DNA from 3 places in the Mesorhizobium sp. WSM4848 genome. Region 2 is predicted to be linked to each of the others. Evidence: predicted binding sites of a transcription regulator. Region 2 holds the regulator's gene; each other region holds the start of a gene.
The links. Region 2 encodes LexA, which represses DNA repair genes until DNA is damaged. Its sites were predicted from a motif close to TGTTCNNNNTGTGTTCNG; they were not measured.
Positions count from the first base shown of each region.

Region 1 (9,559 bases), on a different contig from region 2:
CGGTTTCTTCCCGGCGCTGCGCGGCGCACGGCTCGATCCGATCGACGCTCTGAGGCATGAATAGCGCGCGGAGCGTGCGTCGCCTTCCGACCCATAATTCTCGCCTTGTCCGCATCCTGCCCTCTGTCGCCGTACAATCCGCGGTGATAGCAATTTGCCTTGGGGGCGTGGGGAACAGCGGAATGAGCAAGAAAGAACGAGTGATTTTGGTGACGGTGATCATCGAGGCCGCGTTGGCGGGGCTCTGGTGGTATCTGGCCAGCGAGGGCATGGCCAACCCCGATCATGTCACCGCCGATTTCCAGCAGGTAGTCGGCCAGACGATGGGAACGGCGATGGGTGCAGCGCTGGGTGTCGGCGTCGTGCTGTTTTTCGTCGCTGCCCGCAAGGATCGCAAAACCATCGAGAACAATGCGTCGTTAACCCTTGTCGGCAAACTATCCCCAGTCGGCAAACTATCTCTTGCCGGCAAACTATCCCTTGCCGGCAAAATGCCACTCGATCAGTGGCTTCATATGCGGCATCAGCCCGTCCGGCAGGTCATCGGCACTGCGGATGATGACAGGCCCGTCGATTTCCGGCTCTGCCTCGGCGGCGACAAAGGCACTGATGCGCCGCGCCACCTCGTCGGCGGATGCAGTCTCGCGATAGCGGCGAAAGATCACCGTGCCCATTGCCGTCGACAGGGCATAGTAGCGCCTGCCGCGTGCCGCGCCGGCAAGGTCGAGGCCGGTTTCTTCTCGCACCTCGCGGATCATGTTGAAGTCGACATCGACAAGGCCGTCGCGGAAATCGGTTGGCTCGAACGAGCCGGCGGCGAAATAGACGCGACCGGCATTGACCGTGTGCGACGCCATGCGGATCGCCACCAGCGCATTGTCGCCGGCGACCAGCATGGCATGGGCATAGGCGTGCTCGGCCCCGGCCACCTGGCGATTGCCGCGCCAAAGCATGAAGGTCGAGTAGCGCACCGCATGGCAGCGGCCGACGAGGCTGCTGTCGCGATAGCGGAGCGCCGAAAGCAGCACCACGGTGCCGTCGAACAACGCCGGGTTGACTGCGGTTTCGCGTCGCCAATTCTTGGCGATCGCTTGCGCATTATCGCGTTCGAACGGATGCGGGCCGGGGTCGAGCCTGACGTCGACGGCGTCGACCGGCAGGATGATGTTGCGCGGCAGGTCGAAGCTCAACGAAAACGATCCTCAGGCCGTTTCAAGGGTGATCGCCACCGGACAATGGTCCGACGCTTTCGGACGGTCCCAGCCGCAACGCGGAAACCGGTCCACCTCCTGGCCTGCCGGAAATATCGTGCGCCAGGGCTGGCCGTTGCGGATGATGTCGGGAACGGCGGTCGCGTTCTTGGCCGCCAGTGCCTTCGACAACAGGATGTAGTCGAGCTGGCATAGATGCCGCTCCTGCGGCCCGCGCGTATGGTACAAGGTCCACCGGTCCATTTCCGGGCGCCGCTCGACCGCATTCTCGCAAAAGCCGCCGGCGGTGAGCACGTTGAGGCAGGACAGGCTCTCGTCGATCACCTCGAAGCGGTAGCCGTCAAAGGCATCGCCGGAGATTTTTACGCGTTGCCGATAGTCGTTCATGTCGCCGCAGATCGCCCAGTATTTTTCGGCGGCGTGATCCCCACCGAAACGCTCCTCGATGATCCGGCGCACCGCTTGCGCCTCGGCGATGCGCAGCGGCATCGTCGCCTGGCGTCCGTCTAGACCGTTGCGAGGCGAGCCCATCGACTTGAAATGCACCAGATAGAGCGTCAGCGGCACGTTGCCGACGGTCAGGTCGATTTCCAGGCAGTCGCGCCGGAAGATGCGCTGGTTGGCCTGATGCCCAAACGCTGCCAGTTCCGGCGTGTGCAGGCCGAACCGCTCGAACGTGACATAGGCATGGCTTGTCATGCGCACGAATTCGATCGGCTGGCCCTGCGCGGTCTCGTTGCGCATCATCACGGCGACGTCGATGCCGCGCGAATCATTGCCGGCGGTGGTGTATTTCTGGCGGTAGCCATGCCCGACCATCTTGAACAGATAGCCGTATTCGAAAGCCTTCAGCGCCTCGATATTGTCGACCTCCTGCATGCAGATGATGTCGGCGCGGGTGGCGGCGATGGCCAATGCCGTCAACTGCCGCGTATCGTCGGATTGCGCGATCGCCCGCGCCTGCTCAAGCATCTTGTATTCGGCCTCGCTCTGGATGTCGAAGAGCGCCAGCGTGCGATCCTCGTTGAGCTGGTTGCGGTATCCGGAAAAATCGAACCTGTTCATCAGGTTTTCGACATTGAAGGTGGCGAGGCGCAGCGACATGGCGGTGACCTTTGCCCACAAGCGCAGCCGAAAACAAGGGGGCTGGGCGATGTCCATTCATGGTAAATGGAACCTTTCCGTTCATCTTCCGTTCAGACGCAAAGGTCCATGATTAGGGTAATCCTGAGCGTGGGGCCTGAATCTTCGGAGAGTGAAATGAAACCGCTCTTTATGACTACCATTCGATCGGGCATGTTGGCCTTGGGTCTTGTTTCCGGCCTCTCGGCGCCTTCCATGGCTGGGCCCATTCAGCCTGACGTCCCGCTCCCAACTGCTGCCGCGGCACGCGAAATCGTGCCGGTGCGCGAAGGCTGGGCTGGCGGCAATAATAACGTCTGGATGCGTGGCCGTAATTTCTCAGGAGCCCGGAACTGGAACCGTCGCAATTGGAACGGTGGCAACTGGAATCGTCGCAACTGGAACCGTGGCAATTGGAACGGTGGGCGGCACTGGCGCCAGAATCGTGGCCGGTACTACGGTGGCGGCAATTACGGCCGTTACTACGGTGGCGGCTATTACGGCCGTTACTACGACGACGACTACGACGACGGCGCCGCCGCGCTTCTCGGTTTGGGCCTTGGGTTCGGCCTTGGCAGCCTGTACCAGGGCTACTACAACCAGGGCTACTACAACCAGGGCTACTACAACCGGGGCTACTACAACAACGGTTACTATTCGAGCTCCCATGTCCGCTGGTGCTACAATCGATACCGGTCGTATCGCACCTGGGACAACACGTTCCAACCCTATAACGGCCCTCGCCGGCAATGCTGGTCGCCCTATAGGTGATCGACTGATGCAACGGCGCCGCCCCTCGCGGCGCCGTTTCCGTCTGGCTCAGCCTTCTTCTGAACTGTTCTTTGTCCGGCCAGGGCACCGCGAAATCGTTTCGCCGCCGACGATAACGCTATGTTTATCCGGCAGGCCTAGTTATCTTGCCGATCGCACCACATGAAATGCGACGATCGCCGGGGATTGGCGCGCGATGGCTGAAGACGAACACCGGGACAAACGCAGGCAGCGCGTCTTCAAGGGCGCGACGATCCTGACCGGCATGACCAGGTCCGAGGTCACGTGCACGGTGCGCAACATGCATGACGGCGGCGCCGAACTGAAGGTCTCGATCGATGCTCGCGTGCCCGACGAATTCCTGCTCTACGTGCCGACCGACGGCATCGCCTACAAGGCAGTGGTCCGCTGGCGCCGCGAGGACCGCATCGGCATCATGTTCACCGGCACCGAGCCAAAGCCCCACTGGCACTACGGCTAAATCCCTGAATGGCGCCCTCTGAGCAGTTGACGAAGTTAGGAGAGAGAATCTCCTAATGGTGAAAGCCTAACGCTTGGTACCCGACGCGTAGGGCAGCTCAAGGTGGTTTTCTGCCTTCCGTGTCGCCGATCGGAACGCACAGGCAGCGCCATAACCTGTCATTCGCGTCGCTTCTCCAAACCTGCCCTTTGCGCAACGGCCAAGCCGACCCAACGCATCGTTCGGTCATGCCACAGGATCCGCAATTCGCGAATTCGACGCCCGAATACACGGGCGGACATGTTGCTTAGACGTGTTTCGCGGACTTATACTGGATGTTTGGCGAGCCTGCCCCGGCACGCAGCCGGGGTGGCAGCCCGGCTCTACGGTGGAGGGTTACCATGAAAATTACATCGCTAGTGGCTCTCTTTACAGCGGCGTTGGCACAGGGGGAATAGACGAATTCACCGGTCTCACGCGTAACGTCAAAGGGGATGGCCCGTTCCATGACATGTCGGTGCACTGCCTTGGGCACTGGACGATGATCAAGGATGATTTTAACTTCGATGGCAGTTGTGTCGAAACCGACAAGGACGGCGACAACGTCTTCACAACGTTCGATAACCAGAACCACTACATCGTCGGGGGCACAGGAAAGTACAAAGGAATTACTGGAAAGGCCCCCTACACCCCGGTTCAGCTTACACGAAACGGTTGGCGGTCGAATCGGACGCGTGGTCAACCATAAGGCGTCCTGGGAGATCAAGTAGGCCTGAGTTTCGGACACTGACCTTGGGCGGCCCGGGTACGGGGCTACCGCGCTGACCGTAGCTGGGACGCGACCTCTATGCAGAAGACCCGCCGCTACATTTGCGAAGCGACGGGCCTCCGCCCCATTCCCCCATACCTGACCACGCAACTGCCGTGCCAGACTTATTGACCCATTGCGGGACACCTTATGGCTTCTGCGCAGCGGAATTACCGACACGTACTTCGTTCGCATGTTTCGATTGCATTAGCTTTAACTCACGTATTCACCAGCCACGTGAGCACGCCCCCCGAAGGCTCGCTGGTCAGGCCCAGCGGCCTCCCCCCGCAACCAAAGCCGCTGGGCCGCCCCCGCTCCGCTAGTCTTAGTCTGGACTAGAACTTCCCTTTGAACCGATCTCCATCCATGGGGCTGGGCAGCTACATCATAGGCGAACGAATCCTATAAGCGGTAGATGGTCGGAGGCGACCCGCGAAAGCGGCGTGTCATGGGCTTCGACGCTTGAGATCATTCCGTGTCGATTTGCCATGATCCGGTCGAGCGACAGCAGCGGCAGACTCGATGGAAAGGTGGGGACCGCCGGTGGCGCGGGACCGAAAGTCGTGTGCAGCGTATTCAGCGCGGAACGGTTTCCGAGTCGCCATTCGTTCAGATCGCCGAGCAGCAGTGTTGGTTTTTCGTCCGGTCTGTTCATGATTTCGAGCACGACACGGGCCTGTTCGGAGCGCGATCGGCGCAGCAAGCCGAGATGGGCTGCGATAATGCGCAGAGTTCGTTTGTCGTCCAGATCGATTTCGGCAACCAGGGCTCCGCGCGGCTCCAGCCCCGGGAGCTTTATCTGATGGACATTGCGAACGATGCCCCGTTTGAAAAGCAGAACGTTGCCGTGCCAGCCGTGCCCTTTGCCGTTTCCGGACACCGGCACCGGCACCAGGCCTGTTTCCAATTCGAGACGCAGCAGATCCAGAAGGCCGGCACGATCTCCAAAGCGATTGTCTGCTTCCTGCAACGCAATGACATCCGGGCCGATTTCCCGGATGACGCGACCGATTCGTTCGGGATCGAACTTTCTGTCGACGCCCACGCATTTGTGAACGTTGTAAGATGCGACCAGAGTCTCCGCGGGGCGTGTCCCTTCGGGCGGCGCAGCCTTCGCCTTCTGCTTTTTTCTGTCGCGAATGGATTTGAGCACACTTGCAGGAAAGCTATGTCCAGTTCTTTGCATGAGTCTGCTGCTCGTCCTCACTACCTTCAAGACTTAGCTTTGTCTCACTCAAACAGGATCTGCAATCGCTGCTTCCTGCCCTGACGAGATGCGGCGCTCAAAAAGAGCGATGGCTGCGTCACCCGAATTGCCCCCGGCAGAACGAGAAAGCCTCTAAAGGTAGGGCGATCCCAGCCACAACACTCGGTCGAACAGGCGGACGATGAATGGCCGGGCTCTCAAGGTTTCGATCGTTACAGACGCGGCGGAGGCGATTGCCGATCCGATCCGCGCTTCAATCTCCGCGGCAAAGCCTGCATCAAGAACCTCTACATCAATCTCAAAATTCAGCCGCAGGGACCGGGCATCAAGATTGGAGGATCCTATAAAAGCCCAAACTCCATCGACCGACAGCAGCTTCGAATGATCGAACGAGCCCTCCGTGCGCCATACGCGGCAATAGTGCTTCAGGACCTGATCGAATTGCGCCGTCATCGCCCGGTCGACAAGGAAGAGATTGTTCATCGCCGGTACCACGATGTCGATCTCGACGCCTCGCCTGGCCGCGGTCGTCAGCGCGCTAATCAGTTCCCGATCCGGCAGGAAATAGGGCGACATGATGCGGATCGATTTGCGGGCGACGGAAAATGCCCCGATCAGCAAGTTGTGGTTCGTTTCGATGCTGGCATCCGGCCCGGATGCAACCGCCCGCGCCAGCATCGGTTGACCGGGAGCCGCGGGAAGCGTGGCCACTTGCCAGGTGTCGCCTTTCAGGAGCTCGCCGCTCACGAAGCGCCAATCTTCGGCGGCAACCGAAAAAAGGTCGGCCACGACCGGCCCGGTGACCTGAAAATGCGTGTCCCTCGCGCTGGAGGAGCCGGCGAACTCGGCTGAGAATCCCTTTCGGATGTTCATCCCGCCGGTGAACGCAATCGTGCCATCGACGACCAGGATCTTCCGGTGCGTTCTGAGGTTGGCGTAGGGAAGACGCAGGCCCATGACAATGTTGCCGTTGAAGAGGTCTGCTGTGATTCCTGCCTCTCGCAGACGCCCAAGAATGCTGGGGACGGAGTAACGCGCCCCGACGGCATCGATCAGCACGCGAACGCTGACACCCCGCTGGACGGCTCCGGCGAGAGATTCCACGAAAAGCCGCCCGACATCGTCATTGTCGAAGATGTAGGTCTCGAGAAGGACAGTGCGTTGAGCGCCATCAATCGCTCGGCACATTGCGGCATAGGCCTCGTCACCTGTCTCCAATATCGCAATCGCGTTTCCCGAGGTCAGGGCACGCCGGGCCACCCTGTCGCCCAATGTCTTCAGGCCGGTGAAGCGTTGGCCGTACCGCTCGGCAATCAATTCCTCGGCGGCAATGTTGCGCTCATGTTTTGCGGAAGCCGCCTCGCTGGAAAGGGGCCGCATGGCGCTGATCGTTGCACGACGGATGCGGTTTATGCCGGCAACGGCGTAGATGATCGCGCCAAGGAATGGCGACAGGAACATCACGCCGACCCAACCTGTGGCGGCGCGGACGTCTTCCTTCGTCATTATGGCGTGGACGATGCCGATGGCCGCCATCACCACCGAAATGACCGCGAGGACCTGGGGCCAATGAGACATTAAGGTCTGCAACATCGCCAGGACTATCCAGCGAGCGGTTGCAGAACGCAATGCAGCTCATTCCCGGCGGCTGCCGCGACCGCTCTTAGGGCTGATCTCCCTCGGCGTCGCCACGCTTGCGCCGCAGTCACCCAATTCGTAATACAGAGCACCGCAAGCCCCCAGACCACGGTAACAAACTGGACAGAGCCACTGCCTAGTTCGATGGAACGGCTCCCCGTCGCTGGAGACCAAAAGCCACGAGCGGGCACTACAGGCCCAACTTCTCCCGGAGTGCATCAATGCGTTTAGAGGCTTCCGCCTTGCTGAGGCCGTCAGCATAGGCGTCAGGGTCGTCGGCCTGTTCGGCCAAAGTTTTCAAATAGGAGGCTTGTGCGGGGGTCATGGGGTCATCTCCGCTGATCCAATCTTCCGGGTCCTTTTCGACATTTGCCGGTGCCTCGATTTTTGGGTTGTGCCGGTCGCCCATGATCAATCTCCCTTGATGATCACCACAATGAGAATGATCATGATTTGTTCCGCCAGATTGGTATGCGTGTCGCGTCCGCCCGCGCGGGCCGGTTACGCGCAAGCGGAGCGAATCTCTTCTTGGCTATTTCATAGCGTGGATACATATAGTGGTAATCTTGCCCGATCCTCAAATCGGTGAGGACGCCCCGTGAGCAGCGATCAGGGCCATTTGGAGCCGTAACTGGCTCATAAACGACCCCCTACTCGGGAGTCGGCTTCTTCGAATTATTTGGCCTTCAGCCATGTGTTCGACAGTCCACTCCTGTAGCGGCTGTCGGCGCGCTTCGAGATAATTCCATTGAGCCGGATCTTCTCGACGGTGCGGAAGAGCGCCAGCGCACTGCCCTCGAAGTGCTCACTGTATTGGATCTTGCCGAGGCCAGACTCAACCAGTTGCCATAGCGCGTGCTTGCGCTGCAGCAGCGGCAAGGAGCCTAGATCGCGGCCGTCGAGATGGAGGATATCGAAAGCGACGAACACCAGCCGGCTCGGCTCGTTCCAGATCGCGGCTTCCAGCGCAGGGCAATCTGAAGCGCCCTGCCCGCCGGGAACAATGACCTCGCCGTCGACAATGGCAGTCCGGCATGGCAGATCGACGGCTAGTGCGATGGGCCAGTATTTCGTGGTCCAGTCGCGGCCGTTCTTGCTGTAAAGACGCACGCCACCATTATCGATGATGATCTGGGTTCGATAGCCGTCGAGATTGGCCTCGTGGACCCAGCCTTCATCTTCAGGCGGCCGCTCGACCCGAGTCGGGATCTGCGGCGGAAGAAACTCCAGCCGGCCGCCATTGACCTTGGCACGCTTACTCAATGACGCCACCTTTGACCGCGCAGCGGCGGCTAATCGGCACAGGCAGCACGACATCACCCCAACATGATGCCTGCCACCTGTGCCGAGCCCCCGCCAAGCCGCCGAGCCCCCGCCAAGCCATTGCAAGCATCTACGCACGAGGCGAATCTGTCGTTAGCTTTGCGTCCTAATACTTATCCCGGCGTACATATCTTGCTCGGCGCGGCGCTCTTCGTTCCCGACCGGCTTATTGCTGTCTGGGATTGCCGCCAGCCTACGCAGCCCTTGGCTAGTGAAGTGAGATATCCGGGCTAGAGCGGTTCGTCATTTCACGGAACCGCAGAACCGCTCTATCTCTTCATTTCTTGACTGCAATTCCGGACGAAAAACCGTTCGCACTTTTCCTAGAATTGCACTGATTGCGGACTACCTTGGTCAGTCCAACAAAAGCACCACGGCGGGATGCAGCTTCTTCAGATTCGGCAATGATTTCGACTGCCAGGGTATGTCGGGCGTTCCACGCACGACGAGTCGAACATCGGGATGCTTGCGCACCTCAATGGTAAATTTCGCCAGCAGGTTGATGCCGGAAGAGTTCAGAAAGTGAAGGTCCTTCAGATTGAGCGTAATGGAAGCGGGATTCGAGGCAAGAACACTGGCCGCCAACGCCGTGATAGGCGCACCGGCGTCGGAACTGGCAAGCCGCATTGCACCGTCGAAGAAAATTTCGCTTCCTTCAGTCCACACGCGGTAGTCGTCTGTCTTGATTTCCATAGCCTGGCTTCGCTTCATTTAGTTGTGAATTTGCGAGATCGGAATAGAGGCATATGTCTCCACGCAAATCCGATCGCTTTCGTCGGCGGCGCTGAATATCCAAGCCAGGCGTGCGCCGTAGTCGCTCATCAACGTCAGCAATCCGAGTCCGGAGCCTGTCACCTCGGGGTTCGCGGCATTCAGCTCAATTCGCTGTATCAGCAGGTCCACTGGGTCGCCAGCCGTGATGTCCGCCAGGAGGTTTTGGAACCCAGACGCAATTTTACCGTCGACGTCATTCGACACCTTGAGCTTGAAGCACTCCGAATCCATCGACGCCTCGATCA
Region 1 covers NZ_JBVVPX010000002.1:222,292-231,850, reverse strand. Annotated here, with positions in the region: gene AC0L16_RS03490 (ABC transporter permease) at 1-64, shown strand, start outside; gene AC0L16_RS03485 (hypothetical protein) at 474-1,190, opposite strand; gene AC0L16_RS03480 (endonuclease/exonuclease/phosphatase family protein) at 1,203-2,315, opposite strand; gene AC0L16_RS03475 (BA14K family protein) at 2,550-3,104, shown strand; gene AC0L16_RS03470 (PilZ domain-containing protein) at 3,301-3,585, shown strand; gene AC0L16_RS03465 (endonuclease/exonuclease/phosphatase family protein) at 4,758-5,558, opposite strand; gene AC0L16_RS03460 (phospholipase D-like domain-containing protein) at 5,712-7,172, opposite strand; gene AC0L16_RS03455 (DUF3072 domain-containing protein) at 7,408-7,626, opposite strand; gene AC0L16_RS03450 (ATP-dependent DNA ligase) at 7,893-8,480, opposite strand; gene AC0L16_RS03445 (slr1659 superfamily regulator) at 8,895-9,233, opposite strand; gene AC0L16_RS03440 (slr1658 superfamily regulator) at 9,252-9,559, opposite strand, start outside.
Region 1: AC0L16_RS03455 (DUF3072 domain-containing protein) is a predicted target of LexA. The motif match lies at 7,661-7,678, and genes of this name have one in related genera.

Region 2 (9,559 bases):
CTGCCTGCGTCGCACCCGGGCATTCAGCCTGTTTCGCCGGACCGCGCCGCGCCGATACCGGCTCCAGCACCCGGCCCTGTCATTCGTTTTCGCCGACAGCTCAGCCGTCTTTCACCATCCGGTATCCGCAACAGCGTGGCCTCGGCAGCCGGCCTGGAATTCGACCGCGGCGTCGCCTTCCTGCTGGTGCCGGTTTTTCTGGCATGCGGAGTGATTGTCTATTTTTCGCTTGCCGTCGAACCGGACTTTGCCCAGCCGATTGCCGTCGTGGTGCTCACGGCATTGTGTGCGGCCGTCACGCGCTCACGCCGCAAAACGCATCTGTGCTTCATGGCAGCATTGCTGTGCGCGCTTGGTGTGCTCGCCGCCAAGCTTGAAACCTGGCGCGCCGGAACGAAGATGCTCGGTTCGGAAATCCAGACCCAGCTGACTGGCCGTATCGTCAGGCTCGACCAGATGGCGAACGGCCGGGTCAGGCTGACCATCGACGTGATGTCGACCGCCCGGCCGACACTGCGTTATGCACCCGAACGCGTCAGGGTTTCGGCACGCAAGATCCCCGCTGGGATGACCGCAGGCTCGGTGGCAACCGGCTATGTGAGGCTTTTGCCTCCGACTGGCCCGGTCAGGCCGGACAGCTTTGACTTCTCCTTTGACAGCTATTTCGCCGGTATCGGTGCCAGTGGCTTTTTCCTCGGCAGCCCAAAGATCGTCGTTTCCGAAGAAGCACCGTTTACCGCCCGCCTTTCTTCGTCGATCGAGAAGGCGCGCGAAGCCATCGCCGACCACATCAGGGACAGCATCGGTGGTGCCGAGGGGGAGATCGCCGCTGCGCTGATCGTCGGCGTGCGGGCCGGCATCCCCGAAGCGATAAACGAATCGATGCGGCGCACCGGCATCTACCACATCATCTCCATTTCCGGCCTGCACATGGCGCTTGTCGCCGGCACCGTCATGGGATTGCTGCGCGGCGCCTTTGCGCTGTTTCCCGACTTTTCGTCGCGCCGGCCGGTCAAGAAATATGCGGCTGCTGCCGCACTCGTCTCCATCGCTGCCTATCTGATTTTTTCCGGTATCGTGGTCGCGGCTGAACGCAGCTTCATCATGCTGGCGGTAATGCTTGTAGCCGTGCTGTTCGACCGGGCGGCACTCACCATGCGCAACCTTGCGATTTCGGCCATCGCCGTCATCATCGTGTCGCCGCACGAGGTGGTCGGCGCAAGCTTCCAGATGTCCTTCGCCGCGACTGCGGCTCTCGTGGGTGCCTATGCCGGTTGGTCCGACTATCGTGCCGACAAGGCCACGGCGCCGCGCCAAAGACGGTCACCGGTCGTTTTCGTCACCCAGAAACTCGTCGCTGGGGCAGGCACCATCGCAATGACCTCCATCATTGCCGGCAGCGCCACCGCGCTCTTCGCCATCTGGCACTTCCAGCGCGTCTCGCCGCTCAGCCTGTTCGCCAATCTGGCCGTCATGCCGATCGTCACGATCGTCATGTTCCTGGCCGTCCTCAGCGCCTTGGCAATGCCTTTCGGCCTCGACGGCCCTTTCCTCTACATGATGGGCAAGGGGCTGACGGTGATGATTGCAATTTCGGGATGGATTTCGGAGCGTTCGCCGGTCGATGCAGTCGGACTGATTTCGTTGCAGTCGGTTCTGCTGGTGACGGTCGCCCTGGTCATCGCCACGATGGCGACGACATGGCTGCGGCTTGCGGCACTTCCCTTTGCGCTCGCCGGCCTGCTGACGATTTCGGGGACGCGCAACCCCGACGTGCTGATCTCGGAGGATGCGCATCTGGTGGCGCTGCCGATCGGCGGCGGCGAACTTGCCGTCAACCGGATGCGTTCGAACGAATTCACCACCGACAACTGGAAACATGCGCTGGTTTCAACGACGATCGTCGAGCCGGAGACATTCGAGAAAGGAGATGTGCAGTCCGACATCGCCGATCCGGCCGACCTGCCGCCGGGAGCGCCTTTCACCTGCACTGCCGGCCTGTGCCTCGCCCGGCATCCGTCCGGCGCGCTCATCGCGGTCGCCGACGACCGCAAAACCGCGCGGCCAGCCTGTGCCTTTGCGGATCTGATCGTCATCGACGATGCCACAGCCTATTACAAACCCTGCCGCAATCCGCTGGTTCTCGTCGTCACCAAACGGCAGCTCGCTCGCATGGGCAGCGCCGCCGTCTTCTTCGATCCGCTATCGGCGACGACGCGCGCAGAAATCCGTTTTGCCGTCAGACAGCCATACAGGCCCTGGCATGAGCAGCGGCGATTTTCGCGCGAGGCGAGGGGCCTGCCGCCCTACCGCAAAGCCGAGAAACCCAAGAAGCCTGCCGCTCAGTAACGCCGGATCAGTCCGACGAGCTTGCCCTGCACCTTGACCCGGTCCGGCCCGAAGATGCGTGTCTCGTAGGCCGGATTGGCGGCTTCCAAGGCGATCGAGGCGCCCTTGCGGCGGAACCGCTTCAGCGTCGCTTCCTCCTCGTCGACCAGAGCGACAATGATCTCGCCAGGCTGGGCCGTATCGGCGTTGCGGATGATGACCGTGTCGCCGTCGAAGATGCCGGCCTCGATCATCGAATCACCCTTGACCTCCAGCGCGTAGTGCGTGCCGCCGGTGATCATGTCCGGTGGCACCGAGATCGAATGCGTCTGGTGCTGGATGGCGTCGATCGGCACACCGGCAGCGATGCGGCCCATCACCGGTATGGAGACGGTGGCAACGACGTCGTCGTCATTGCCGGCCGCACGCATGCGCGAAGGCGCCGGCTTGATCTGGCGCCCGAGGCCGCCCTGCCCAAGGCTGCCTTGAATGACGCTCGGCGAGAATTTGCGCGCCGCATTGAGGCCCGGCGCGATCGAATCGGGCAGGCGCAGCACCTCCAGCGCGCGGGCGCGGTTGGGCAGGCGGCGAATGAAACCGCGTTCCTCCAGCGCCGTGATCAGCCGATGGATCCCCGATTTGGAGGCGAGGTCGAGCGCTTCCTTCATCTCGTCGAACGAGGGCGGAATGCCGCTTTCCTTCAGCCGCTCGTGGATGAACATCAGCAGTTCATGTTGTTTGCGTGTCAGCATCGCGACCCCCAACAGAATCAGAAAAACAAACCCAGAACAAACACTATCTGTTCCAGTTGTGTTCCGCAACCATTTAAAGTTTAATGAATGCGTTGACGTTTTGTTCAGCGTAGCATCAGCACCCTGCAGGCGGTGCCGGCCGCGCCTGCGGCAGCGAATGGTTCGCGCACGATCAGTCCGTTGGCGTCGGCCAGCATTCTGAGCATCGAGGAATCCTGGATACTGAACGGCGTTGCCTCAAGCGTGCCAGCTTCTTCCTTCACCACCGCGCGTACATAGTCCTGCCTGAGATCGTTGGCCGGCATGGCGGCGCCGAGCCGCGCCTGGCGCATGTCCTGACGGAAGGCGCGGCCGCCGAGCCGCGCCAGCAGCGGCTTCAGAAAGAGCTGCGTGCAGACCAGGCTGGCCACCGGATTGCCGGGCAGGCCTAGGCAGCGGATGTCGCCCAGCCGCCCGAACATCAGTGGCTTGCCGGGCCGCATGGCGATTTTCCAGAAATCGAGCGCCATGCCTTCGCCGGTCAGCACGTCATGGACGAGGTCGTGGTCGCCGACCGAGGCACCGCCCAGCGTGACGATGACATCGGCGCCTGCGTCGACCGCTTTTTTGACCAGCGCGGCGATCGCCTCCTTGCGGTCGGGGGCGATGCCGAGATCGAGTGCGCTGGCGCCGACCGAGCGGACCGCGGCGGCGACGCCATAGGCATTGGAGGAGATGATCTGGTCGGGGCCAAGGTCGCTGCCCGGCGGCAGCAATTCGTCGCCGGTGGCGATGATGGCGACCAGCGGCCGTTTCACCACGCTGACCTGCGGATGGTTGGCCGACGCCGCCAGCGACAATGCCGCCGGATCAAGCAGGCGGCCTTTCTCCAGCAGCATGTCGCCCTGCGAGAAATCGAGCCCGAGGCGGCGGATGTTGCGGCCTTCAACCGTCGGCGCGGTCACTTCGACCATGCCGCCGCCGAGGTCGCGGACATTCTCCTGGATGACGATTGTGTCGGCGCCTGCGGGAATCGGCGCGCCGGTGAAGATGCGCACGGCCTGCGCCGGGCCGACTGCTCCGGCAAAGCCGCGTCCGGCCGGCGCCATGCCGATCACCGAAAGTCTCGCGGGCACGGACGCGACATCGTCGGCCCGCACGGCATAGCCGTCCATGGCTGAGGCGTTGAATGGCGGCTGGGTGCGGAGCGCCATGAGTGGCCCCGCCAGCACGCGGTCGGCGGCGACCATCAGGGCGACGCTTTCAGCCTGCAAGGGCGCAGCATCCTCAAGCAGGCGCTCGAGCGCCTCGGCGACCGCAAGCAGCGCCATTATTGGCCTGCCCCCTGGGCATCCGCCGTGTAGTCGCCGGATTTGCCGCCGGTCTTTTCCACCAGCCTGATGCCGGAGATCGCCATGGCGCGATCGACCGCCTTGGCCATATCATAGATGGTCAGGCAGGCGACCGAGACGGCGGTCAGCGCTTCCATCTCGACGCCGGTCTTGCCGGTGACGCGGGCCAGCGCCGTGACCTTCAGGCCGGGCAGCTTCGCGTCCGGTTCGATGTCTACCGATATCTTGGTCAACAGCAGCGGATGGCAGAGCGGGATTAGCTCATGCGTCCTCTTGGACGCCATGATGCCGGCGATGCGCGCCGTGCCCAGCACGTCGCCTTTCTTGGCATCGCCGTCGAGAATCATTTTCAGCGTTTCGGGCCGCATCGAGACAAGACCTTCGGCGATTGCCGTACGGGTCGTCTCCGCCTTGTCGCCGACATCGACCATATTGGCTTCGCCTTCCGCGCCAAGATGGGTGAGGGCGGCCGACATCGTCAGGTCACCTTGGAGCGACGTGCGTCCGTTTGGACGCACAAACTACGCTCTAACGCTTTGTATCTATGCATCATGCTCTCCGAAAATCGATTCCGATTTTCGGGCAGATGCATTGGCGGGCGCCTTGCCCGTCAAAAGCAGGTGCGTCGCAGTGGCCACGTCCTGTTGCCGCATCAGGCTCTCGCCGACGAGGAAAGTGCCAATGTCGCTCCGTTCCAGCCTGCGGCAGTCTACGTGCGAGAAAATACCGCTCTCGCTGACCAGCAGCCGGTCGGCCGGCACCATCGCCGCGAGCCGCTCCGATGTCTCGATGCTGGTTTCGAACGTCCGGAGATTGCGGTTGTTGATGCCGATCAGCCGCGACGACAGTTTCAGCGCGCGTTCCGTCTCGGCCTCGTCATGCACCTCGACCAGTGCGTCCATGCCGAGCTCGAAAGCCGTCGTTTCGAGTTCCCTGGCCACGGCGTCATCGACGCTCGCCATGATGATCAGGATGGCGTCCGCGCCCCACGCACGGGCCTCGAACACCTGATAGGGCTCGAACAGAAAATCCTTGCGCAAAGCGGGCAATGTCACGGCGCTGCGTGCATCGGTGAGGAATTCAGGCGCCCCCTGGAAAGACGGCGCATCGGTCAGCACCGACAGGCAGGCAGCCCCACCTTTGGCATAGGCCCTGGCCAGCGCCGGCGGATCGAAATCGGCGCGGATCAGGCCCTTGGACGGGCTCGCCTTCTTGATCTCGGCGATCAGCGCGAAACTGCCGGATTTGCGTTTGGCTTCAAGGGCCGAGAGAAAGCCGCGTGGCGCGTCGGTAGCCTTTGCCCGTGCCTTGATTTCGGCAAGCGGCACCCGCGCCTTCGACGCCGCGATCTCGTCGCGCTTGTAGGCTTCGATCTTGCGCAGGATATCAGACACGGCGCTATCCGTTCGAAATCTCGACCAGCCGGTCAAGCACTTTCAGCGCCCGGCCGCTGTCGATGGCTTGCGCCGCCGTCGCCATGCCATCGGCAAGCGTCGTCGCCTTTCCCGCCACCACCAGTCCGGCGCCGGCGTTCATCAGCACCGTATCGCGAAAGGCACCGGCAGCGCCGCCCAGCATGTCGCGCAGCGCCTGGGCGTTGTAGGCGGCATCGCCGCCGCGCAATTCGTCCTTTGTATGCCGCTTCAGCCCGACCGCTTCCGGGGTCAGCGTAAAGCTGCGGATCTCGCCGCCGACCAGTTCGGCGACTTGGGTTTCGCCGGTGGTGGTGATCTCGTCATAGCCGTCGCCATGGGCGACCCAGACGTGGTCGGCGCCCAGCGCCTTCAACGTCTCGGCCACGGGCATGATCCATTCCGGCAAGAAGACGCCAACCATCTGCCTGACGACACCAGCCGGATTGGAGAGCGGGCCAAGCAGGTTGAAGATGGTGCGGGTGCCGAGCTCGGCACGGATCGGGCCGACATGCTTCATCGCCGGATGATGCGCCGGCGCGAACATGAAGCCGACGCCTGCGTCGAGGATGCAGCGGCCGATCGTTTCCGGCGGGATGTCGAGCTTGACGCCGAGCGCGGTCAGCACGTCGGCGGCGCCGGTCTGCGAGGATAGTCCGCGATTGCCGTGCTTGGCTACCGGCACGCCGCAGGCGGCGATGACGAAGGCGGATGCGGTCGAGATGTTGACGCTGTGCGAATTGTCGCCGCCGGTGCCGACGATGTCGATGGCGCCAGCCGGCGCTTCGACGCGCAGCATCTTGGCGCGCATGGTGGCGACTGCGCCGGAAATCTCGCTCACGGTCTCGCCGCGCACGCGCAGCGCCATCAGGAAGCCGCCGATCTGGCCGGGCGTGGCGTCGCCCGACATGATGATGTCGAAGGCATCGCGCGCTTCCTCGAAGGAAAGGGAGCTGCCGGCGGCGACCTTGGCGATATGGGTCTTGAGCGCGCTCATCTGGTCAGGGCCTGGGCAACGGCGGTCTGGTCGATGCGAACGTCATATTGCGTCTGCAGCTGCGCCACCAGCTGGTCGAGCAAGTCGTCGGACATGCCGGCGGTGAACGATTTCTGCGCGTCGTCCGGCACCGAGCTGGCGTCGGCTCCGGCAGGCTCGAACACTTCGGCGATCCTGAACAGGATCTGTCCGTCGCCGGTGGGCGAGGCGATCAATCCGGTCCCGCCTTCGCCTTCGCCGAACATCGCAGCCGCCCCTTCCTTGCCGAAATCGGCGTCGTCCGCGCCGCGCTTGACGCCGCGCTTGGTCTGTTTCTCAAGCTTGAGCTCGCTCGCGATCACGTCGAGCGTGGTGCCGGCCTCGAGACGCTTTTCGAGTTCCTGCGCTTTTGCGGTGAGCCGCTTGGTCGTTTCCGCCGCCGTCCAGTCGGCCACCACCTTCTGGCGGACTTCATCCAGCGTGCGGTCGCGGGCCGGCGTGATCGAATCCACCTCGTAGAACACGAAGCCGTTGTTGGCGGTGGTGAGGTCGGGATTCTCGGTGCCGGGTTCGGCATCGAACACCGCCTTGATGAGCTCCGGCGATTCCGGCAGATCCTTGACGATGGTGCCGTCCGGCGTCAGGCCGGTGCGATCGATCGCGTCGATGGTGACGACCTTCAGCTTCAGTTTTTCGGCCGCTTGCTTGAGCGTGCTGCCCGAAGCGCGGCTATCTTCGTAACTGTCATGCACGTCGAGCAGAATGCGGCTTGCCTCGCCCAGCGCCAGGTCCTTGCGGATGTCGGCGGCCACTTCGGCCAGCGGCTTCACCACTTCGGGCTTGATCTCGGTGACGCGCAGCAGCACCGGACCGAAGGCACCCTGAACGACCGGGCTGACTTCGTTGACGTCGAGCGCAAACGCCGCATCCGCCACCGCTTTGTCGGCGATCTTGTCCTTGGACAGCGTGCCGAGCAGCGTGTCGGCCTGCGTCTTGCCCTCGGCGGCGACGAGTTTGTCGAAGGTCGCGCCGGTCTTGAGTGAATCGAGCGCGGCCTTCGCGGCATCGGGCGTTTTGAACACGAGCTGTTCGATGGTGCGCGTTTCCGGCGTGGTGTAGCGCCCCTTGTTCTTGTTGTAGTCGTCGCTGACCTGTTGGTCGGTCACGGCGCTGACATCCATGATGTCTTCCGGCTCGAGCCTGACATAGGAGAATTTGCGGTATTCGGGCGCCGCATAGGTCTTCTTGTTTTCCTCAAAATAGGCCGAAAGCGTCGTGTCGGATGGCGCTTCGATCGGCTCGACCAGCGATTTCGGCAAGGTCACGTAGTCGATGGTGCGGTCTTCGCCACGATAAAGCGCGACCGCCTTCAAGAACGTATTCGGGGCCTTGAGGCCGTCCGAAACCGCCTCGACGATCTGCTGGCGCACAGCCACCTGGGCGCGATTCCTGAGATAGTCTTCCGGCCGCATGCCGACCTGTTGCAGTATGTATTCGAAAGTCCTTCTGTCGAAGCTGCCGCCGGGACCCTTGAAGGCCGGGTCTTCATGCGTGAGTTGGGCCAGCCGGTCCTTGGACAGCCCAAGCCCGAGCTTGCGGGCCTGCTCATCGAGGACTGCCCCGGACACGAGTTGCGCCAGCACCTGATTGTCGAGGCCGAGCGCCGTCGCCTGCTCGCGGCTGATGCGCTGGCCGAATTGCTGCGACATCACGCTGATCTGCCGGTCATAGGCCAGCCGATACTCGTTGATCGACACTTTGGTGCCTCCGGCCGTGACAACGGCATCGTGGCCGGCAAAACCACCGACCATCTGTCCGGAAATGCCCCAGACGGCGAAGCTCAACACCAACAAAATCAGCAGCGCTTTCGCGATCCAGGTCCCCGCCGCGCTTCTCAAGATACTAAGCATGGTCACTTCCGATTTTTTAGCGCATTTTCGCATGCGCCGAGTCTGAAACAAGCGCAATAGCGTCCTTCCGGCCCACTGTCGATTGCTTTGTGGGCTGAGTTTGGTAGTGAGGACGCAGCCGAATATTGCCCGGAGAAGCAAATCCCATGACGCCTGGAATCCGCCCGCTGGTCGCCGGCAACTGGAAAATGAACGGCACCAGCGCCTCGCTCAACGAACTCAGGATGATCGGCAACGGCTTCATGAGCGGGCTCGATGCGGAGACCGAAGCGCTGGTCTGCGTTCCGGCGACCCTGCTTGCGCATGCCGCGGAGATTTTGTCGCGCACGCCGGTCCGGGCCGGGGGCGAGGATTGTCACACCAAGGAGAGCGGCGCCCATACCGGCTGTATTTCGGCCGAGATGCTGAAAGATGCGGGCGCCACTCACGTGATCGTCGGCCATTCCGAACGCCGCGCCGATCACAATGAGGACGACGCCATCGTCCAGGCCAAGGCGTCCGCCGCGTGGCGCGCCGGGCTGGTTGCCATCATCTGCATCGGCGAGACGAGAGCCGAGCGCGAGGCGGGCGCTACGCTCGACGTGCTGTCGCGCCAGGTCGCCAGTTCGGTGCCGCCGAACGCCACGGCATCGAATACCGTCATCGCCTACGAGCCGGTATGGGCGATCGGCACGGGACTGACGCCGACCGCCGCCGACGTTGCTGAGGCGCATGCGCATATTCGCGAAAAACTGTCGGAAAGGCTTGGCAGCGCGGCGGCGAAGATGCGCATCCTCTACGGCGGCTCGGTCAAGCCGTCGAACGCGGTCGAACTGCTCGGCGTGAAAAATGTCGACGGCGCGCTGGTCGG
Region 2 covers NZ_JBVVPX010000004.1:194,099-203,657, reverse strand. Annotated here, with positions in the region: gene AC0L16_RS06470 (ComEC/Rec2 family competence protein) at 1-2,349, shown strand, start outside; gene lexA (transcriptional repressor LexA) at 2,343-3,080, opposite strand; gene AC0L16_RS06460 (molybdopterin molybdotransferase MoeA) at 3,185-4,390, opposite strand; gene moaC (cyclic pyranopterin monophosphate synthase MoaC) at 4,390-4,887, opposite strand; gene trpC (indole-3-glycerol phosphate synthase TrpC) at 4,954-5,805, opposite strand; gene trpD (anthranilate phosphoribosyltransferase) at 5,810-6,820, opposite strand; gene AC0L16_RS06440 (SurA N-terminal domain-containing protein) at 6,817-8,709, opposite strand; gene tpiA (triose-phosphate isomerase) at 8,856-9,559, shown strand, end outside.

Region 3 (9,559 bases), on a different contig from region 2:
CCGGCGTTGTCACCGGCGACATGGGCGTCGAGAAGGACGGCACGCATGGCCCGGGCTTCGCGCCGGGCATGGCGCTGATGGGCAAATATGTGCTGATCGGCGAGGGCGCGCGCGGCTCGCTTGCCAAGCAGCTGATCGCCAAATACCATCTTTCCGACGGCCGCGAGCCCGGCAAATACGGCATCGGCCTCAAGGAGCTCTGGCAGGTCAAGCCGGAGAACCACCGGCCAGGCCTCGTCCAGCACTCCTTCGGCTGGCCGCTCGACATGAAGACCGGCGGCGGCTCCTTCCTCTACCATCTGGAAGACAACCAGGTGGCGGTCGGCTTCGTCGTTCACCTCAACTACAAGAACCCCTATCTGTCGCCATTCGACGAATTCCAGCGCTTCAAGACCCATCGGGCGATCAGGGGCACATTCGAGGGCGGCAAGCGGCTCGGCTATGGCGCCCGTGCCATCACCGAAGGTGGCTGGCAGTCGGTGCCGAAACTGTCCTTCCCCGGTGGCGCGCTGATTGGGTGTGCCGCCGGGTTCGTCAACGTGCCGCGCATCAAGGGTTCGCACAATGCCGTGCTCTCCGGACTGCTGGCGGCCGAGCATGTCGCCCAGGCGATCGGCGCCGGCCGCTCCAATGACGAACCGGCTTCCTACGAGGCGGCATGGCGGGCGACCGACATCGGCAAGGATTTGAAGAAGGTGCGCAACGTCAAGCCGTTGTGGTCGCGCTTCGGCACCGTCGTCGGCGTCGGCATCGGCGGCCTCGACATGTGGCTGAATTCGCTGTTCGGGTTCTCGCCTTTTGGCACGCTGAAGCACGGCAAGGCCGATTATGCGACGCTGGAGCCGGCCGCCAAGCATAAGAAGATCGCCTATCCGAAGCCGGATGGCGTGCTCACCTTCGACCGCCTGTCTTCGGTGTTCCTGTCCAACACCAACCACGAGGAAAACGAGCCTGTCCACCTGCTGGTCGCGGATATGGATCTGCAGCAGCGTTCCGAGCACGATGTCTATGCCGGGCCCTCGACACGCTACTGCCCGGCCAGCGTCTACGAATGGGTCGACAAGGATGGCAACGCCGCCGCCGATCCCGATGCGAAGGACGTTCGCTTCGTCATCAATGCGCAGAACTGCGTCCACTGCAAGACCTGCGACATCAAGGACCCGAACCGAAACATTACCTGGGTGCCGCCACAAGGTGGAGAGGGACCAGTCTATCAAAACATGTAGTCTACCAGAACATGTAGCCCAGCAAGCCAGATCGGCCCGGCGGCCGCCTCGACCGCCGACCACAAATGAAAGCCGGTGAAGGCCGTTATATGTGCGGCGTCTAAAAGAAGTTGAAGCGGGGCGGCGCTTGTGGTTCCATTCTTTCTGACCCGGGAGATGACCATGCGCCTGGCGGTTCTGACGTGCCTTGTGGCGATTGGCGGCTTGTGCGGCTTCGCACCGTCGGCATTGGCTGACACGAAGGTGCTGGTCAAGACCCGGACCTACGACATCACTGGAACCACGGGCGCCGCCCTGATCGAGGCCATGGACCGCAACGGTCCGAAGCGGCACGGCTTCATGACGCACGCCATCGCGCTGGCCGCCTATACCGTAGATTGGGACCTTGAGGTCACAAGGGAGGGTGGTGTCTGCCGTCTGCGGCAGGCCAATGGCACACTCGATCTCACCTACACCTTCCCGCGTTTGGCCTCAGCCGCGACACCGGCGCTGCAGAAGCGCTGGAAGCGGTTTTTCGCGGGCGTTCGTGCTCACGAGCATAACCATGGCCGCATCGCCAGGACAATGATGCGGGCGACCGAAAGATCGATCACTGGACTGGAGTTCGCCGACAACTTGTTTTGCAGCAAGACGCACCGCGAGGCGAGGCGCCGGATCAAGGCCGTCTATGCCGAATACGAGGCGAAACAGAACGCCTTCGACGCGCGCGAGCATCGCGACGGCGGCCATGTCGAGCACCTCATCAGGGCGCTGTTGCGCAAGCAGTAGCTCAGCCTCGGGGCCTGCCGTTCTATCGCACGGATGCCGTCGCAGTTTCATGTTCGTCGACTGGCTTCTTCTGTTCCGGCCTGAGCGAGAATTCCACCATCAGCGGAAGATGGTCGGAGCCGGTGTTGTCCAGCCTCGACACCGAATGGATGAGAACCGCGCCCTTGCTGAAAACAAGGTCGATCGGCAGTCCGGCGAAGCGCAGGAATTCCGGCAGCTTGATAGGGAGCCAGGTCGGCCCCGGCGAAGGCGCCACGGTCAGTTTGCCAAGATTTGCGACGCGCCGCACGGCGGCGCTCCACGGCACTGCATTGCAGTCGCCTGCCATGATCGATGTCTCGCCGAGCGAGGCGAACTCCCCCGACAATTCGCCGATCTGCGGTGACTGGTGGCGCGGCCATGGCCAGGTGAGGTGGACGGCGACGACGTCGACGTCGGTTCCGCCGAAATCGACCGTCGCGATGGCCATCGCGCCGCGGCCATCGCAGCGCGGTTGTGTGCCGGCGGCAAACGGCCGTCTGGACAGCAGCGCAACGCCGAAAACGCCATTGGGGTAGGGGCAGAGGATCCGGTAAGGGTAGGCGCTGGCAAGATGGCCAAGCTTCGCCTTCCACATGTCGGACACCTCATCGAGGGTGATCACATCAGGCTGGGTCCGACCGATCAGCGACACGACTTTTTCAGGCGTTGGATTGTTGAACCGCAGGTTCATCTGCAGCAGGCGGTAGACCGCCTGGTCGCCGGGGTGGACCGCCTGGTCGCCGGCCTCGGCTTCGTCGGCTGCCTGGACCGGCCACAGGCGGGGCACCGACAGGGCGTTTGAGGTGGTGGCAAACGCAGCCACTGCAAGGAGCAGCGCCGTGGCCGCCTGCAGGCGAAACGACGTCGCCAGCAGCGGCAGCGCGCAAAGCGCCATCAGCACGGCAAGATGAACGCGGAAATGAGCGAAGGAATCGAAGGCCGGATGCAGCGTTCCGAAAAACCCGGCCACCAGCGCGACCGAGAAGACGAGCATTGCTACGAACGCCATCGAAGCCATCATGTCTCGAACGGGTGCCATCTACTTTGTTTATCGGCAGAAATGCAGCCCAAAGCAAGATTACGAAATGCCCTGCCGCGCCGTTACAAAGGTCGCAGGCCGAGCGGCGCTACTGGAACGCCGTCTCCGAAAAGCTTCTGAGCTTGCGCGAATGCAACCGTTCCATCGGCATCTCGGCCAGCTTTTCCATGGCCCTGATACCGATGGTCAAATGCTGTGCCACTTGCCGCTTGTAGAACTCGGTCGCCATGCCGGGCAGCTTCAATTCGCCATGCAGGGGTTTGTCGGAGACGCAAAGCAGCGTACCGTAGGGTACGCGGAAGCGGAAGCCATTGGCCGCGATCGTCGCCGACTCCATGTCGAGCGCGATCGCCCGTGATTGCGACAGCCGCTGCACCGGCCCACGCTGGTCGCGCAACTCCCAGTTGCGGTTGTCGATGGTAGCGACTGTGCCGGTGCGCATGATACGCTTGAGGTCGTAGCCGGAAAGGCCGGTGACTTCGGCGACCGCCTCCTGCAGCGCCACCTGGATTTCGGCCAGCGGCGGGATCGGCACCCAGACCGGAAGGTCATCGTCCAGAACATGGTCTTCCCGGACATAGGCATGCGCCAGCACATAGTCGCCCAGCGCCTGGGTGTTGCGCAGGCCGGCGCAATGGCCGAGCATCACCCAGGCATGCGGCCTGAGCACCGCTATGTGGTCGGTGATCGTCTTGGCGTTGGAGGGGCCGACGCCGATATTGACCATGGTGATGCCGCCATGGTTCGGCTTCTTCAGATGATAGGCCGGCATCTGCGGCAGGCGCGGCGGCGCCACGCCATGGCCGGGCGCGTTTTGTCCAGCCTTGGTGACGACGTTTCCCGGCTCGACGAATTCGACGTATCCGCCGCCGCCTTTCGCCATCAGATCGTGCGCACGGGCGACGAATTCGTCGATGTAGAACTGGTAATTGGTGAACAGCACGAAATTCTGGAAATGCTGCGGACTGGTCGCCGTGTAGTGCGACATCCGGTGCAGCGAGTAGTCGATGCGTTGCGCTGTGAACGCCGCCAACGGCCTGGCTTCGCCTAACGCCACTTCGAATGTGCCGTTGGCGATCTGGTCGTCGGTGCCGTCGAGATCCGGCACGTCGAACAGGTCACGGATCGGCCGCCTGATGCGCTCGGCTGCCGCGCCGTCGACATGCGAGCCTTCCAGGAACGCGAAATGCAGCGGGATGGGCGTCATCGATTCCGAAACCGTGACCGGAACGCCGTGATTGCGCATGATCAGGCGAAGCTGTTCGATGAGATAGCGTTCGAAAAGGGCGGGCTGGGTTATGGTGGTCGAGAAATGCCCGGGCGTCGGCATATGGCCGTAAGCCTGCCGCGAGTCGATCTGGGTGAACGAAGTCGTGGTGACACCGACCTCGGGATAAAACGCCCGGTAGCGCTTGTTGTTGTCGCCGCCTGCGGCGAGCGCCGTAAACGAATCGCGCAGAAATTTGGTGTTGCGGTCGTAGAGGGCCTGCAAGGCCGCGACGGCCTTTGCTGCATCATTGAAGATCTGCCGGCCAAACGGCTCCGGCATCACGACTGAGTCTATGGCTTGGGGATAGATTCGCTTTTCCATGACCCAATATAGAGGCTTGGCCATGCGGTTGGGAGGGGGCCGAAGGGTCGTTTTTTGTTTTGCATGGTTTCGATGAAGGCCGACTACCTAACCACGCCGCAGGCTGACCAACAGCACAAAGCCGACGCCGGTCTTCTTCAGCGCCGGCGCTTCGATCGTCGAGCCGGCATCGGCACGCATCGAGGGCACGGCCAGAACCGGGGCCGCCAGAACCGTCAGGATGAGCGCCGCCCGTGGCAGGACCCGAAGGGTTTTCAGGACGTTGGCGACGATGCGGTTCATGGCTTTTGCTTTTCTCCTCTCGAAGTCTTTGTCGGTTCAGGGGCGAAAATGGTTCACGCAACCGAACCGGCAGGAATTGGCCTGGTCCCAGTTGCGGGCCGGGCGCCCCTCGGCAACGAGGATGGCGAACGCCATGCCGAACAGGCTCATCAGCAGGCAGACGATGGTGAAGCGGCGGGCGAACATGGCGTGGTTCTCCTTCAACACGCATGAGAATGCCCTGATGCAACTGAACCGGTTCTGATGCCGGCGTTCATCTGCGGTTCAAATTTAGACGGAGTGCCGGCTGCCGACCGTCCACCAAATCTTGCCGACCCAAATCTCGCCGACCCAAAACTCGCTAACAGGGGACGAAGGATGCGCAAAAATTGCTGTTAGGGCGCAGAAGGCGCAGCCTGCGCGATCGATCGGTTTCGCAAACACAGAGGCGCAACCAAAAACGGGACCTTCGCGGCCCCGTTCCATTGTGGTGCAGTCGAAACGATCAGAGCTTTTGCCAGGTCTGGGTCCTGCAGATCAGCCCGCCGAACACGCAGCCGCTCATCTTGAGCGAAGCGCCTGAAACCGAGGCCTTGCCCGAATAGGTCTTGTCGGTCTCCGGGTCGGTTATCGTCCCCGTATATTTGTTGGCGCCGGACACCTTGAACGAACCGATGCGCTTGCCGGCAAACTTGCCAGATTTGAGCGTGATGGAAAATGCGTCGCCACCGCCCGCGATGGCGGCGGTCGAACCGGCTTGCGTTTTCCAGTTGCCTTCGATCGGGTCGGCCCAAGCGGTGCCGGCCATGATCAATGTGGCCGCAACGGCGATGCTGATTTTGCGAAGCATGTTCCTCCTCCCTGTCGGCATCCGGCCGGGTGTTGCGCCCCGCCAGTCTACCTCTTACGCAAACGTAAGCTAATCCACCTCCCGGCAAAACAAAAGCGGTGCCGCTGCGGAAGACTTCGGGATTTTCCCGGCCGCTCGAAGCGGTCTGGTCGGCGAGAAATGAAACACCTTGCATGCTGGCTTTGTCTCCCGTGGTTAGCGAAGTCTTGATTTGCGCCTCGCAAATTTTCATCAGTTTTAGTCCAAACCGGCGCAATTGCTGGCTTTGCATCGTTAATGAATTTCGGCGTTTACCTCTTGTTTTAGCTTTGTTTTCCTCAAATTAAGCACGCCGTTTAACGACGGATTCAAGCCTCCGGTTCATTCTCGAAAGCATCGAAAGAGCAGCCGCCCCAAGGGTTTCCAAGGGACAGAAGGAGGCAGCTCTCGGGAGCCTGACAGGGGCTAGAACAGGGGATTGAAATGGCACGTTTTGAAATGCCTGAAGCCGGCTTCGGCGTCATGGGGGCAACTGCCCAGGCCGACATTCTTCTCGAATTGGGCATGATGTATGCGACCGGCCGCGATTGCGAGACCGATGTCGTCGCCGCCCACAAATGGTTCAACATCGCTGCGATCAAGGGCTCGGTCCGGGCCGCGGAATTGCGCTCGGAATTGTCGGCCGCCATGTCGAAGGTCGAGATCGCCAGGGCGCTGCGCGAAGCCCGCGAATGGATGACGATGCACTAAGCTGGCCCTGAGCTCATCAGGCACCGAGATCATCGACAGGGACTCTTCAGGTCAAGGCCGCGCAAGACGGCCGGACCGGCAAGAACAAGGCCGGGCAAGACGGTCGTACCTATAATGACAAGAACGCGGCAGGCCGGATACGGCCAAGCTGCGCGACGGACAGGGAAGGCGAGCGGTATTCGGGCGCGGGAGCGTTCGGGATTGTTCGATCGACAAAAGCCGCGACCGGCCGGAACAAGGCCGGCGCGGCTTTTTCGCGTTTTCGGACCCTAATCCCGAAAGTGGAAGCCGGTTTTTGGAAAAGATCATGGTCAAACAGTCGGACCATGATCCCAAAAAGTGGAAACCGGTTTTTGGAAAAGATCATGGTCAAACAGAAAGGCAGGCCCAATCGAGTGCCGCCGATGCGCCAAGACAGGCTTGGCGAGGGGTGAAATTCTCCCACCTATTCTGGAAGAGGCGCGGCCGGAGCGGCCGCGCGCGAGTGGAGGAGTTGTATCGCCATGAAAAAGTTGGTTATTTTGAGCGCGGCCATGGTCGGTCTGGCGATGAGCACGCCGGCCTTCGCCGAAGACATCACCTTTTCGGTGGTCGGACCGATGACCGGACAGCTTGCCACCATCGGCGACCAGTTCAAGCAGGGCGCGCAAGCCGCCGCCGACGCGATCAACGCCGCCGGCGGCGTCGACGGCCGCCAGATCAAGCTCGACGTTCAGGATGACCAGTGCGATCCGAAGCAGGCGGTTTCGGTCGCCAACCGCATCGTCGCCAACGGCGTCAAGTTCATCGATGGCCATGCCTGCTCGGGCTCGAGCATCCCGGCCTCGTCCGTCTATGCCGAAGCCGGCGCGCTGATGATGAGCCCGGCTTCGTCGAACCCGGAGCTGACCGACGCGGCGGCGAAAGCCGGCTGGCCGACGATCATGCGCCTTTATACGCGCGACGATGCGCAGGGCGCCTTCATCGGTCCATGGATCGCCAAGAAATATGCCGGCAAGAACGTCGTCATCATGCATGACAAGAGCGCCTATGGGCAGGGCGTGGCCGATGCCGTCAAGGCGACGATGAACCAGAACGGCCTCAACGAGATCCTCTACGAAGGCATCAACGCCGGCGAAAAGGACTACTCTGCGCTTGTCACCAAGCTCAAGGAACTGAAGGCTGATGTGGTCTATTTCGGCGGCTACCACCCCGAGGCCGGCCTCATCTTGCGACAGTCGGCGGAACAGAACCTCAAGTTTCAGCTGATCATGCCGGACTCGATCGCCACGCCGGAATTCTGGCAGGTTGCCGGCCCGGCCGGCGAAGGCACCATGTTCGTCTTCCCGTCGGATCCGCAGGCGAAGCCCGAAGCCAAGCAGGCCATTGAAAAGATCAAGGCGGGCGGCTTCGCGCCCGAGGGCTTTACGCTGTTCTCCTATGCCGTGATCCAGGCCTTTGCCGAGGGTATCAAGCGCGCCGGCAGCGACGACCCGGCCAAGGTTGCCGAAGCGTTGAAGAACGGCGAGCCGATCAGCACCGTCGTCGGCCCTGTCACTTTCGATGAAAAGGGCGACCTCAAGAACGTCAGCTACGACATCAACCAGTGGCACGGCGGCAAATACGCGCCGATCCAGCCGTAACGACTGGCGTCGCCTAGCGACAATCGGAGATGGCCGGGTCAACCCCGGCCATTTCATTCTGGGAGTGCGTCTGTGGCGCGTGTCTTCGACGTCGCCTCTTGGATGAACAGCGTCAGCCGTGGGCTTCCTCGGCAAAACGCACCAGCACCGTCCCGTCGGTGACCTGCGCGCCCTCTGTTGCGATCTCGGCGATCGTCCCGTCATGCGTGGCGGAAATCGTATGCTCCATCTTCATCGCTTCCAGGATCAGCAGCGGCTGGCCCTTGATGACGGCTTCGCCTTTTGCCGCGCGCACCAGCTTGACCAGGCCCGGCATCGGCGCGCGCAGGCTGTCGGCACCGGCGGCGATTTCGTCGGCCTTTGCCAACGGGTCCGGCACCGCGAAGCTGTAGCCGACGGCCCCCGAAAAGACAGTGACGTGACCTGGCCAGCGGGCGAGGCGAGGGGCAGCGCGAAGATCAAGCGCACTGTCATAAGGTGCGTCCAGTGCCACTTGGAAGCGCCCGTCCGGCCGCATCGACACAAGCGCGAGGATACCGTCCTCGCCGTAGCGAAGCCGCGTGCGCCGCGCGATCGCGTGGAAATGCGCATAGCCGGCAAGCGACGACCACGGGTCGCGGGTCGGCGCCTGAGCCCCGGCGCCGGACTCCGCAAGCGCGGCCGCGGCGACGATCTCGCTGCTCGGCGGCGGCACTGCGGTCAGCGCTTGCTGGTGCCTGCCGATCAGCCCGGTGTCGACGTCACCTGCCGAAAAATCCGCGTCAGCGGCAAGAGCCGCGAGAAAGGCGGTGTTGACGGTCGAGCCGGCGATCTCGGTCTGCGAAAGGGCTATGCCCAGGGCTTCGAGCGCCGCCTGCCTGTTCTTGCCGTGGACGACGAGCTTGGCGATCATCGGGTCGTAGAACGGCGAGATGGCATCGCCGGCCCGCACGCCGGTCTCGATCCGCATGCTGGCGACCTCGGGCGCTGTATCCGGAAATTTCAGGTGATGCAGCGTGCCCGTCGCCGGCAAAAAGCCCTTTGCCGCGTCCTCGGCATAGATGCGAGCCTCGAAGGCGTGTCCGGAGAGCGCGATCTCGCCCTGCGTCATCGGCAGCTTTTCGCCGGACGCCACCCGCAACTGCCATTCGACCAGGTCGGTGCCGGTGACCATTTCGGTGACGGGATGCTCGACCTGCAGGCGGGTGTTCATTTCCATGAACCAGAAGCGGTCGGCCTTCAGCCCTTGCGAGGCGTCGACGATGAACTCGATGGTGCCGGCGCCGGAATAGCCGATTGCCTTGGCGGCCTTCACCGCCGCCTCCGTCATCGCCTTGCGCAATGCCGGTGTCATTCCGGGGGCGGGGGCTTCCTCGATCACCTTCTGGTGGCGGCGCTGCGCCGAGCAGTCGCGCTCGTAGAGATGCACGACATTGCCGAAGATATCGCCGAAAACCTGAACTTCGATGTGGC
Region 3 covers NZ_JBVVPX010000005.1:79,305-88,863, forward strand. Annotated here, with positions in the region: gene AC0L16_RS07105 (electron transfer flavoprotein-ubiquinone oxidoreductase) at 1-1,226, shown strand, start outside; gene AC0L16_RS07110 (DUF922 domain-containing protein) at 1,389-1,994, shown strand; gene AC0L16_RS07115 (endonuclease/exonuclease/phosphatase family protein) at 2,017-3,024, opposite strand; gene AC0L16_RS07120 (AMP nucleosidase) at 3,143-4,603, opposite strand; gene AC0L16_RS07125 (hypothetical protein) at 4,733-4,927, opposite strand; gene AC0L16_RS07130 (hypothetical protein) at 4,964-5,113, opposite strand; gene AC0L16_RS07135 (DUF2147 domain-containing protein) at 5,412-5,756, opposite strand; gene AC0L16_RS07140 (sel1 repeat family protein) at 6,219-6,485, shown strand; gene AC0L16_RS07145 (ABC transporter substrate-binding protein) at 6,989-8,107, shown strand; gene AC0L16_RS07150 (acetyl/propionyl/methylcrotonyl-CoA carboxylase subunit alpha) at 8,220-9,559, opposite strand, start outside.
Region 3: AC0L16_RS07140 (sel1 repeat family protein) is a predicted target of LexA. The motif match lies at 6,055-6,072, and genes of this name have one in related genera.